DNA from 3 places in the Vibrio mangrovi genome. Region 2 is predicted to be linked to each of the others. Evidence: predicted binding sites of a transcription regulator. Region 2 holds the regulator's gene; each other region holds the start of a gene.
What was found. Region 2 encodes MetJ, which represses methionine synthesis genes. Its sites were predicted from a motif close to TTAGACNTNTANANGTCTAA; they were not measured.
Positions count from the first base shown of each region.

Region 1 (4,478 bases), 970 kb from region 2:
GTGACAGATGCAAACATATAGCCAATAGACACTGTTTCAGAAAAATAACTCAAAGAAAAAATGCCGGACATCAGGTCCGGCATTCAACAATAAGATTAGCGAGTATTTAGTTTAGCGACAGCGCAACTTCCACCACATTTTCAACAGTGAAGCCAAACAGCTTGAACAGTTCACCGGCCGGTGCTGATTCCCCAAAGCTGTTCATACCAATAACACGACCGTTCAGACCAACGTACTTGTACCAGTAATCTGCAATTCCGGCTTCAACTGCAACCCGGGCTGTCACCGATGCAGGCAGAACCGCTTCACGGTAAGCTGCATCCTGACGGTCAAATGCGTCGGTTGATGGCATAGAAACCACACGAACCAGTTTGCCTTTTGCCGTCAGCTCAGCCGCAGCCTGGACAGCCAGTTCCACTTCAGAGCCGGTCGCAATCAGAATCAGCTCCGGTGTGCCCTGACAATCTTTCAGGATATAACCACCTTTCGCGATATTTGCCAGCTGAACTGCATCACGCTCCTGCTGAACCAGATTCTGACGGGAGAAAATCAGTGCAGTCGGTGCATCTTTACGCTCAATCGCCAGTTTCCAGGCCACCGCTGATTCAACCTGGTCACAAGGACGCCAGGTGCTCATGTTCGGTGTCAGACGCAGCGAAGCAATCTGCTCAACCGGCTGGTGGGTCGGACCATCTTCACCCAGACCAATCGAATCGTGCGTGTAAACCTGAATGTTCTGCACTTTCATCAGTGCCGCCATCCGCATCGCGTTACGGGCATACTCCATAAACATCAGGAAGGTGGCACCATAAGGAATAAAGCCGCCATGCAGCGCAATCCCGTTAATGATGGCCGTCATTCCGAATTCACGCACACCGTAATGGATATAGTTGCCGGAAGCATCATCTGCTGTCAGAGACTTCGAGCCGGACCACATCGTCAGGTTCGATGGTGCCAAATCAGCCGAGCCGCCCATAAATTCAGGCAACAGCTTGCCGAACGCTTCCAGTGCATTCTGCGAGGCTTTGCGCGAAGCAATCGTGGCCGGATTGGCCTGAAGGTCCGCAATAATCTGACTGGCCTGTGCTTCCCAGTCAGCCGGTAGTTCGCCGTTCACCCGACGGGTGAATTCAGCAGCAAGCTCCGGATACGCCGACTGATACGCGGCAAATTTTTCATTCCAGGCGGCTTCTTTGGCTGCACCGGCTGCTTTGGCATCCCACTCGGCATAGATATCCGCCGGGATTTCAAACGGACCATATTCCCAACCCAGCTGCTGACGGGTGGCCTGTACTTCATCGGCTCCCAGTGGCGCACCGTGGCAATCATGCGAACCGGATTTGTTCGGCGAGCCGAAACCAATCACGGTTTTGGTACAAATCAGGGTCGGACGGGAAGATTCTGCCTTCGCCGCAGTAATCGCCGCTTCAATCGCTGCCGGATCATGACCGTCAACCGCCGGAATAACATGCCAGCCATACGCTTCAAATCGTTTTGGCGTGTCGTCGCTAAACCAGCCTTCAACATGACCATCAATCGAAATGCCATTGTCATCCCAGAAAGCAATCAGTTTACCCAGACCCAGTGTTCCGGCCAGTGAACAGGCTTCATGCGAAATCCCTTCCATCAGACAGCCATCGCCGAGGAAAGCATAAGTGTGGTGATTGACGATATCGTGACCGTCGCGGTTAAACTGGGCTGCCAGTGCTTTTTCCGCAATCGCCATACCCACGGCATTGGTAATGCCTTGTCCCAGCGGACCGGTGGTCGTTTCGATGCCCGGCGCATAACCGTACTCAGGATGGCCCGGTGTTTTCGAGTGAAGCTGACGGAAATTCTTCAGGTCATCGATAGACAGGTCGTAACCGGTCAGGTGCAGCAATGAATAAATCAGCATCGAACCATGGCCATTGGACAGAATAAAACGGTCACGGTCAGCCCAGTTCGGGTTCTGCGGGTTATGGTTCAGATGAGAGCGCCAGAGCACTTCAGCGATATCCGCCATCCCCATCGGGGCGCCGGGGTGACCAGAATTGGCTTGTTGAACACCATCCATGCTCAGCGCACGGATTGCATTAGCAAGACGTTTTTGGGAAGACATGTCAGCTCCTGAAAGTCATAAAGCAAAATTAAAAAAGCAGTGTACTGCGAAAAACACCGCATTGTCGCAAAGCCCCCGATTCGGCGCAATCGATTTGCTAACGAAATATATGCGCGATCTGTCTCAAATTTACCGCTTAAGTCCAGAAAGAGGGAAAAGTCTCTCAGAATCAATAAGCAAACCGATGTTTATAAATAGCAAAAAAAGTCTTGTAATTCCATTTCGGCAACATAGAATAGACGTCTAGATGTAAAAACATCTCTTATGTTTAACGCTTGTTTTTATCTCTTGTTTTTTTAAGTAATTCGAGTAAGTGTTCAGTATAACTTGCTCATCACCTGAGTGGAGTTCTCATGACAAAGCATCTGTTTACTTCTGAATCCGTATCAGAAGGACATCCTGATAAAATTGCAGACCAGATTTCCGATGCCGTACTTGATGCGATTTTAGAACAAGATCCGAAAGCGCGTGTTGCCTGCGAAACTTATGTTAAAACCGGCATGGTAATGGTTGGTGGTGAAATCACTACTTCAGCCTGGGTTGATATTGAAGAACTGACCCGGAAAACAGTTCGTGAAATCGGCTATACCCATTCAGATATGGGTTTCGACGCTGACTCTTGTGCAGTTTTAAATACGATTGGCAAACAGTCTCCTGATATTAATCAGGGTGTAGATAAAGCAGATCCGAAAGAACAGGGAGCTGGTGACCAAGGGATCATGTTTGGTTATGCAACCAATGAAACTGAAGTGCTGATGCCAGCACCGATCACCTACGCACACCGTCTGGTTCATCGCCAGTCGGAAGTCCGTAAAAACGGCACCCTGCCATGGCTGCGTCCTGACGCTAAATCTCAGGTTACTTTCCAATACAATGAAGGCAAAATTGTCGGTATTGATGCTGTTGTATTGTCTACTCAGCACAGTGACTCGATTTCAACAGAGGCACTGAGAGAAGCAGTAATGGAAGAGATCATTAAACCGACGCTTCCAGCAGAGTGGCTGACAAAAGAGACCAAATACTTTATCAACCCAACCGGTCGTTTTGTAATCGGCGGCCCGATGGGCGACTGTGGCCTGACTGGGCGTAAAATCATTGTTGATACATACGGTGGTGCGGCGCGTCACGGTGGTGGTGCATTCTCAGGAAAAGATCCATCCAAAGTTGACCGTTCTGCTGCTTATGCAGCGCGCTACGTTGCCAAAAATATTGTTGCAGCCGGACTGGCAGACCGTTGTGAAATCCAATTGTCTTACGCGATTGGTGTTGCCGATCCGACATCAATCATGGTAGAGACATTCGGTACTGAAAAAGTATCTCTCGATATCATTGTTGAAGCTGTTCGCCAGAACTTTGACCTGCGTCCATACGGGCTTCAGGAAATGCTGAATCTGCTTCAGCCAATTTACCAGAAAACTGCTGCTTATGGTCACTTTGGCCGGGATGAGTTCCCTTGGGAAGCGACAGACAAAGCAGCACTACTCCGGGATTTTGCCGGACTGAAATAATTTCAGATCGTTCCTGTTTTCTGGTTGATCGAACAAGTTTATATAACAATAAGTTCACCTAACAAATAGTGAACACCGAAGATAACAAGCCCTCCATTCGGAGGGCTTGTTTATTCTGAAATAAACAGACATGATAGATCCCGATTGGGATGATATTTCCATTCCTTAGTTTATCGATCTGAAATAGCCGGTAAAAAAGTGTCAGCAATTACTGTTTCCCCAGAGCTTCAGACTCAAATCAATACACAAATTCAGGCCTGTATCACCCGAGCCTCACGCTACTTTGATCAACACTTTCCGCCACCGTCTCTCAGCTACAAATTACGCGGCAAAGCAGCAGGAAAGGCTTATCTTCATCAGTGGGAAATCCGTTTAAATCCGGTATTGTTGATTGAAAATCAAACCGAGTTTTTACAGCAAGTTATTCCTCATGAAATCGCACATTTACTTGTCCACCGGCTTTATGGTCGCGTGAGGCCTCACGGGCCGGAGTGGCAATCCGTGATGACACAGGTATTCCACTTGAACCCTCAGACAACCCACCAGTTTGATATACGCTCCGTGGCCGGACAAACCTTTTCATACCATTGTCAGTGCCAGCAATTCTCCCTGTCGATCCGGCGTCATCGGAAAGTACAACGTCAGGAAGTGACCTATCGCTGTACTCAATGCAATCAACCACTGGTATATACAGAATCTGAAATCTCATCATAGCAAGTCATTTCTAAGCGATGTACGCCACACTTAAAACCCGATCCGACTGAGCAGAATTTTTCCTCAGGAGTTCAACTCATTCTGGAATAAATTAAATTTTCCTTTTTGAATTCAGGTGTACCTCTTGTAATTTAAGTCCTCAGAGCCCATCTTAT
Region 1 is NZ_AP024883.1:624,758-629,235, reverse strand. It holds gene tkt (transketolase) at 107-2,101, opposite strand; gene metK (methionine adenosyltransferase) at 2,455-3,609, shown strand; gene OCU74_RS02720 (SprT family zinc-dependent metalloprotease) at 3,817-4,323, shown strand.
Region 1: the regulator MetJ is predicted to act here: its motif matches at 2,337-2,356, upstream of metK (methionine adenosyltransferase).

Region 2 (4,478 bases):
AAATCCGAAACAGTGATTGGCATTATTCGTTACTCCTGCACCGACAGCCGCGACCAGCGAATAACCTTCTTTGAGACGAATTTCTGCTTCAATTGCTGCATCCTGTAAGTAGGACAGCGCTCCGGAAGCAATCTCAGCCGTGTAAGCCACTTGTAAACGGTACTGATCGTCTTGTATGTCGTAGGCGAGTGGTGTGAGCTGAGCCCGTTTCAGTTGTTCGATAACCTGATTTTGCATACGCTGGAAATCGTGTCCGCGTGCAAAAGTAAGCTCAATCAACAGGACTTCATCCAGCGAGGTGATAATTTTAGCTCCACGTCCTGAAGCCAGAACCCGTTCGATATGGGTTGAGCCGGATTCGGGGTCATAACTGCACCGCAGATGGAGATCAATGGCACTCTGTGCCACTGGCTGTAATGTCCTGCTATGCAGAACCGGAGCCGCAAGACGTGCAAGTTCACTGGCTTCGTCCAGACGGAGCAGCGGCAGCAGGCAAGCATCGGCGACGACTCTTGGATCGGCACTATAGACGCCGGCGACATCGCTCCAGATCGTGACCCGTTCAACTTCTGCCAGTGCGCCGATGATCGTTGCCGAATAATCAGAACCATTGCGCCCGAGCAGTACTGTTTCTCCGGCATCGTCCTGAGCGATAAAACCCGTAATAATAATTCTCTGGTGAGCATGCTGAGCCAGAATTTCTTTCAGTAACGGGTAGGATTTTGCCCGATCTACTTCTGGCTGAGTTTCCCGCTGAGCCCGTAAAAATGCTCTGGCATCCTGTGCAATTGCCACCAAGCCCTGTTGATTGAGCAAAGCTGCCATTAAACGGGATGACCAGATTTCACCATGCGCCAGCACTGATGCCTGTTGTGGCGCTGTTAGAGGTGCACTCAATTCGGCCAGTTGTGTGAGTTCGTTTGTCAGTCGCGTTGTCAGTGCCTGAGCAGCTTCACCTTCGAGTAATTCGTCAATTAACTGGGTCTGAAATTGTTGAACATGTTTTAAAATCTCCTGTGCCTGTTCTGGTGCAACAGCGAGATGTTCAGTAAAAGCAATGAGCTGATTGGTTGTTTTGCCTGCGGCTGAGACGACAACCAGATCATGACTTTGTGAATACTCTTTCAGAATTTGAGCAACGCGGCGATAACACGCCGGATCTGCCAGACTACTTCCTCCAAATTTATGGAGATGGCGTACGGTTGTCATCAACGGGTCTCCTTTACCTGAGCCAGAGCCTGATCCAAATCTGCAATTAGATCTTCAGCATCTTCCAGACCGACAGACAAACGCAGCAGTTGCAGGGACACGCCAGCTTTTTTCAGAGCCTCTTCGCCCATTGCCCGGTGTGTCATTGTTGCCGGGTGGCAAATCAGACTTTCTACGCCACCCAATGATTCCGCCAGTGAAAATAGCTTGAGTTGGCTGACAAATTGCTGAAGTTCTTCATAACTGCCGGCAAATTCAAAACTGAGCATTGAACCGAATCCACGTTGCTGTTTTTTCGCAATTTCGTGTCCCGGATGTGAGGGCAGGCTCGGGTGATAGATGGCTCCGATAAGTTCATGAGATTGCAGATAAGCAAGAATTTTTTGTGAACTCTCTTCGTGGCACCGCATCCTTGCACCCAGCGTTCTAAGCCCTCTGAGTGTCATATAACTATCGAATGGTGTACCGGAAGCGCCGATACAGTTAGCCCACCAGGCCAGATCTTCTGCATGTTTTTTGCTTTTACTGATAATCACGCCACCAATTACATCGGAGTGACCATTGATATATTTGGTCGTTGAATGGACGACAAAGTCTGCTCCAAGAGATAATGGTTGCTGGTAGACCGGGGTCAGAAAGGTATTATCGACGGCAACCAATGCACCAGCCTGTTTCGCCTGCTGACAGATTTTTTCAATATCGACCACCCGAACAAGCGGGTTGGACGGTGTTTCCAACAGAATGAGTTTAGGCTGCTGTGCCAGAGCTTCCGCCATGGCATCGTCATCGCACTGATCGACAAACAGTACGCGAAAATCACCTTTGTTGGCTCGGGTATTAAATAGACGATAAGTGCCACCATAACAGTCATTGGGCGCAATAATCAGATCTTCCGGCCCAATAAACGCAGAAATCCATAAGTTGAGTGCTGATGTTCCACAATTGGTGATAACGGCTCCCTGACCACCTTCCAGTTCAGAAAGTGCCTGTTCCAGAAGTCCGCGATTCGGATTACCGGAGCGGGTATAATCATATTGAGGAACTTCCCCGAATGCCGGAAATCCATAATTCGTTGAGAGATAAATCGGGGGAACAACAGCATGGTACTGCGTGTCTGACTCAATACCTGTTCGAACGGCGATGGTTGCAGGTTTGCGAGCGCTCATATCTGATTCCTTCCTGTTGACATACTGATGTCATTAATTAGTGGGGGCTGTCGCTGAAAATCTCAATCAGAACCGATTGAATATGGCTACTCACTTTACTGATAATTTTGTGGGACGTCAATACTTCTAGACGTCTATATGTCTTTGCTTATAGCAGTAAATAAAGCTAAAATTAGTGCCTACTTTTTTATATATCCAAATGACCCAGAATCCCGCATATTGAGGTTGTTTGGGCATAATAATGACGATTCCGCGCAATAAGGGGAAGCAATGGCTGATTGGAATGGTGAATACATAAGTCCTTATGCAGAGCATGGTAAGAAAAACGAGCAGGTCAAGAAAATTACGGTTTCTATCCCGTTGAAAGTACTTAAAGTTTTGACAGATGAACGGACAAGACGTCAGATTAATAATTTACGTCATGCAACAAACAGTGAGCTCTTATGTGAAGCATTTTTACATGCCTATACCGGTCAGCCTCTGCCGACGGACGAAGATTTGCGTAAAGATCGTCCGGATGACATACCAACAGAAGCGAAAGCGATAATGACTGCGATGGGCATCGAATTTGAGTCTTATGACGAGTAATGCTGGCGCTTTTCCTGTTCGGTACACCAGACAAGACTGATTTCCCAATACTGGTTGGCTGAATGAAGCCGCTTAAAGCCCAGGTGAGTATCAGTCTGGTCGCGCTTACGTTAAAAATAACACTGAAAGACAAGTGTTACTTTTACCTGAAATAAAGAAGGTCAGAGATGATTTATGTTCACTATCTTGAGCAGTCCCGGGCATTGCGCGTCATATGGTTATTAGAGGCTCTCAAACTTGAGTACGAAGTGATTCACTATGCCAGAGATCCGAAAACCTGGGGCGCTCCGTCCTCTCTGACTGCGATTCATCCTTTGGGTAAATCACCGATAATTGTCGATGGAGAGCAGACGGTCACTGAATCGGGTGCGATTATTGAATATCTGATTGATACTTATGACCATGAGCGACGTTTCAGACCAGAGTCGGGACAGGCATTGCTTGATTACCGTTACTGGTTACATGCAGCGGAAGGTTCGTTCATGATGTGGCTGGTGATGCGGCTGATTTTCATTAAATCGGGGGAAAAAGTACCATTCCTGTTGCGGCCTTTGATTCGTTCTTTTCTTGATAAGGTGGATAAACTGGTAATTGAGCCCCGTCTGACAACCTTCTTCCGCTATATCGATGATTTTCTCGGTCAGCATATGTGGTTTGCCGGAGAACAGCTCAGCGGTGCAGATTTTCAGATGATTGTAATATTGCTGATGGCGGATACGCGGGCTGATCTTTCTCCATATCCGAATATTCGACGTTATATAGCACAGGCCACGCAACTGGATAGCTATCAGCAAGCAATGCAAAAAATACCTGCCTGAATCCCCGTCAAACAAAGCAAAGAGGATACATCAACGATGTATCCTCTTTTTCATTCAGAACATGATGTTATCAATCTTCCATATAGCCTTCAGGCATTGGAATCCGGGCAACACCTGAATCTACGGCTGCCTGTGCGACGGCTCTGGCTACCCGAGGCAGTAACCGTGGGTCCATCGGCTTAGGAATGATGTATTCCGGTCCGAATGACAGGCTATCAACGCTGGCTGCTTTTAGCACTTCAGCCGGAACCTCTTCTTTTGCCAACTGGCGAATAGCTTCTACTGCGGCAATCTTCATTTCATCGTTAATTTCACTGGCCCGAATATCCAGAGCACCGCGGAAAATAAATGGGAAACACAGAACATTGTTGACCTGATTCGGATAATCCGAACGCCCGGTCCCCATGATCAAATCATTGCGAACCTTATAGGCCAGCTCCGGTTTAATTTCCGGATCCGGGTTTGAACAGGCAAATACGACTGGTTTTTCTGCCATCAGACCCAATGCTTCCGGTGGCAGGAGGTTGGGGCCAGAAACGCCAAGGAACAGATCGGCATCCTTAATCACATCTTCCAGAGTTCTCTTGTCGGTATTGTTGGCAAACAGCTGTTTGTATTCATTCAGATCGTCCCGGCGGGTATGAATCACGCCTTTACGATCGAGCATGTAGATTTTTTCACGCATTGCGCCGCATTT
Region 2 is NZ_AP024883.1:3,330,509-3,334,986, reverse strand. It holds gene OCU74_RS14875 (bifunctional aspartate kinase/homoserine dehydrogenase II) at 1-1,209, opposite strand, end outside; gene OCU74_RS14870 (O-succinylhomoserine (thiol)-lyase) at 1,209-2,375, opposite strand; gene metJ (met regulon transcriptional regulator MetJ) at 2,646-2,963, shown strand; gene OCU74_RS14860 (glutathione S-transferase family protein) at 3,131-3,781, shown strand; gene OCU74_RS14855 (malic enzyme-like NAD(P)-binding protein) at 3,852-4,478, opposite strand, start outside.

Region 3 (4,478 bases), 1.3 Mb from region 2:
GTAAGAATGGTAAACCTAAGGCTTCTTTCTGATATTCAGCACGCGCCTCATAAGGTAAATCCCGGGCCGCCAGAGCATCAGTAATGGCTTCGACCCGTTCACGAACATGCGGTTTATTCACTTGCTGGGATGCACGACGTTGTTCAATCGGGCGACTGTAGTTCTGACATGCTTCAATAGCAGCAACATCACCATCTAACGCCGCACCGAGCAGACCCAGTTCTTCAACTTTCTGACGGGCAAAAGCAAACCAGCTCCGGGTTTCTTCACTCAGTTCGCTCTCCAGAGATAAATCCACGGGACTATGTAATAACGAACACGAACTTGCAATCCACAAACGATCACCCAATTGCTCATGCAGTGGTTGTAACTGCTGTAGTAATGCTGCCAAATCAGCCCGCCAGACATTACGTCCATTAATCACCCCAACAGACAGTACCCAATGCTCAGGTAATTTCCCGGCAACGCTATCCAACTGTTCCGGAGATGAGACCAGATCTATATGCAGCCCGTCGACTGAAAGTTCTGTCACCTGATCCAATACATCGGTAATCGAATCAAAATAGGTTGTCAGCAAAAGTTTGGTTTTTCCCTGCAACTGCTGATAGGTGGATTTCAGAGCACCCAGCCAGGACGCATCTAATTCCAGAGCCAGAATCGGCTCATCGATCTGAACCCACGACACCCCCTGTTCTGCCAGCTTCGCCAGAATTTCCTGATAAGCAGTAATTAACTGAGGCAGCAGCGACAAGCGTTCAAAGCCATCTTCAACAGATTTACCCAGGTACAGGTAACTCAATGGCCCCAGTAATACAGGTTTCACCTGATGTCCTTGTTGAATAGCTTCATTCACTTCATCAAACAGTTGCGGCCAGCTCACTTCAAATGAATCCTGGGCCGAAAATTCCGGCACAATATAGTGATAGTTGGTGTTAAACCATTTGGTCATATCGGATGCAGCACTTCCCTGACAGTCACATCCTTGCTGAGACTGACCTCTGGCAATCTTGAACAGCGTATCAATGTCGATATCACCATTCCGGTGACGCTGTGGAACATGCCCCAATAGCAGAGAGGTTGCCAGCACATGATCATACCAGGCAAAATCTCCGGCAGTGACAAACCCAAGCTGATGCTTCGCCTGCAATGTCCAGTTCTCCTGGCGAATCGATGCACCTACGGCTTCAAGCTGAGCCTGATCCAGTTCCCCACGCCAGTATCCTTCTAATGCAAACTTAAGTTCTCTTTTTTCGCCGATACGGGGAAAACCTAAGATATGTGTTGTTATTGCCATGAGTACCATCCTTTTGATTGATTATTTTTGTCTTTAAGACTTGGTTGCTGATTTATTTATCGACATTCAAAGATGTCTGGATGGCTAAAATATCCTGCTAAATGGCATGTGTGACAATCTCCAATTATTCAACTGGTACATTAATAAAATTCATGACCAGAAAATAAAGTTGAATTTAATTAACTGGAATAGACGTCCAGATGTTTACATGCCATAAATTTCAGCGTAATTTAGTAAAAATATTCAACTTAATTTATTAAAAATGAGGAAAACTCATGTTAGAAATCAAACATCTGAAGACGTTGATTTCACTACGGGATACCGGTTCTCTCACAGCAACGGCAACAGCACTACATCTGACTCAATCGGCACTGTCCCATCAGATTAAAGATCTGGAATCCCGGATTGGCAGCCAGCTTTTTCTCAGAAAAACACGCCCGGTCAGATTTACATCCGAAGGCGAAATTCTGCTGCGGTTGGCAGAAGATGTTTTACCCCGAATGGCTCAGGCCGAACATGAGATTGCCAGTATCAAAGAAGATGTGAATGGTCGGCTGCACATGGCGATTGACTGCCACTCCTGCTTTCAGTGGCTTATGCCGGCGTTAAAGGAATACCAGCTTAGCTGGCCGGATGTAAGTCTGGATTTTTCTTCCGGATTTGGTTTCGAGCCTCTGCCGGCTCTGTTGGCCGGAGAGCTGGATCTGTTGATTACATCAGATATTATGCCGCGCTCAGAGATTCACTATGAGCCATTGTTTGATTTTGAAATGCGTCTGGTCACTGCGATTAATCATCCGCTGGCGGAATCTGACTGTATTCAGCCGGAAGATTTAGCCGGGCAGACGATGCTGACTTATCCGGTTCCGAAACAACGCCTTGACGTTTATAAACATTTTCTTCATCCGGCGGGAATAGAGCCGCAAAAGTGGAAACAGGCTGATAATACACTGATGCTGGTTCAGATGGTTTCAGCCGGCTTGGGTGTCGCTGCGCTTCCCAACTGGGCCATTAGTGAATTTTCCCGTCAGCGTCTGATCACCAGTAAACCATTGGGACAAGGGTTATGGCGACGCTTGTTTGCTGCAGTCCGTAACGGAGAAAAAGAAAAACGCTACCTACAGGCCTTCTTCGCCACGGCACGCCAGCAGTGTAAAACTCATTTAGAAGGGATAAAAATAGCCTGATACTCTCATGTCCTGATACAAAAAACATCCGCCAGTAAAACTGGCGGAGTATGATGAATCACAGGACTTTAGCAAGAAATTGCTGTAGCCGGGGATGTGGCGGACGTTCAAATACAACCTGGGGAGTGTCATCAACCAATAGTGCACCATCTTCCATAAATAGCACCCGATCGGCAACTTCCTTGGCAAACCCCATTTCATGGGTCACAATAACCATGGTCATCCCTTCTGCTGCCAGTCCTTTGATAACATCCAGAACTTCCCCGACCATTTCCGGATCAAGCGCTGAAGTTGGTTCATCGAACAACATCAGATCAGGTTCCATCGCCAGAGCCCGGGCAATCGCAACCCGTTGCTGCTGCCCACCGGACAGATGGGACGGATAATTATTCATCCGTTCAGCAAGACCGACCCGTTGCATCAGTGCTTTTGCTGCGACCTCAACTTCTTTGGCCGGACGCTTGGCAACCTTTAATGGTGCCAGCATCACATTCTCCAGAGCTGTCTTATGCGGAAACAGATTAAAGCTTTGGAATACCATGCCGACATTTTGCCGTAACTGATTGATATTAGTTGATTTAGCGTACATATCAACGCCATCGACTACAATTGAGCCTTCATTAATCGCTTCAAGCTGGTTCAATGTACGCAGAAAAGTGGATTTGCCCGAGCCGGATGGTCCGATAATCGCGACCACTTCTCCTCTCCTGACGGTTGCACTGACGGCTTTCAGTGCATGACAACCATTGGGATAAAATTTTTCAATCCCTTTGGCAACAATCATGTCTTCACCGGTATACTGACTAGTCACTGGCCGATAACCTCTTTTCTAACACTTGGATTGCCCACGACAGTGAACCGGTTACAAGCAGATAAAGTGCTGCTACGGTAAACCACACTTCAAATGGTGCAAAACTTCCGGCAACAACTTCCCGCCCGGCTTTGGTCAAATCGGTAATCGAAATCACCGAAACCAAAGACGAGTCCTTGATCAGATTAATAAATTGCCCTGCCAATGGAGGTAGCGTCCGCTTAAATGCCTGAGGCAATACGACATAGCGCATCGCTTGCGGATAGGTCATCCCTAAAGAGCGTGCGGCTTCCATCTGACCGGTCGCAATAGACTGGATACCTGCCCGGATAATTTCTGCAACATATGCGCCGGTAAACACGGATAATGCCACAACACCGGCGGTAAACCGATCCAGATCCAAAACGGTACCGATGAAGAAATAAACGATAAAAATCTGCACCAGTAATGGCGTACCGCGAATAATTTCAACATAAGTCAGGGAGAGATCCCGGGCGGTATGATTTTTAGAAACCCGCATCAGGCCAAAAATCAGCCCCAGCAGAATCGCAAAAAACAATGAGATAAAAGAGATTTTAACCGTGACCCAAAGCCCCATGGCTATCGGTCCGAATTTCCAGTCTTTGACTTGGGCAAGCGTGTCCCCTTCAAAGACCAAATCTCCATTACCAATAACCCGCCGATCATATTTTTTGATGACCTGATCCGGGTTTCCGTTATCGAATTTCACGATAATCTGGTCGCCTTCGATCACCGAGGTTCCGTCACCCTGAGCACGAATATCCTGCATCTCAGTATTGACGATATAGGGCCACAGGCGATCCCAATGCCAGTTATAATTAATCGTCTTGCCGGAGAAATAGATGGCACCTACCAGCAGAACCATAATCACGGCATAAATTCCATGGCCTATCCAGCGTCTGGATTTTGACTGCATTACAATGATTCTCTTCTGTTTACTGATCATCCGGACAAGGGGAAAACCCCCGGTCCGGTACTTCATATCAATTCAATATAGCTAAAAAAGTATTCAGAGGATTACTGAACGTCTTTCAGCCAACTGTCAGATTTGAACCATTTGTCATAAATGCGCTGATAAGTACCATCGCCTTTCACCTGGCGCAGGTAATTATTCAGGAAATTAAGGAAATTAGGATCATCCTGGCGAATTGCCCATCCCAGAGGT
Region 3 is NZ_AP024883.1:2,070,660-2,075,137, forward strand. It holds gene metE (5-methyltetrahydropteroyltriglutamate--homocysteine S-methyltransferase) at 1-1,294, opposite strand, end outside; gene metR (HTH-type transcriptional regulator MetR) at 1,570-2,481, shown strand; gene OCU74_RS09290 (amino acid ABC transporter ATP-binding protein) at 2,540-3,265, opposite strand; gene OCU74_RS09295 (amino acid ABC transporter permease) at 3,285-4,229, opposite strand; gene OCU74_RS09300 (transporter substrate-binding domain-containing protein) at 4,331-4,478, opposite strand, start outside.
Region 3: the regulator MetJ is predicted to act here: its motif matches at 1,483-1,502, upstream of metE (5-methyltetrahydropteroyltriglutamate--homocysteine S-methyltransferase).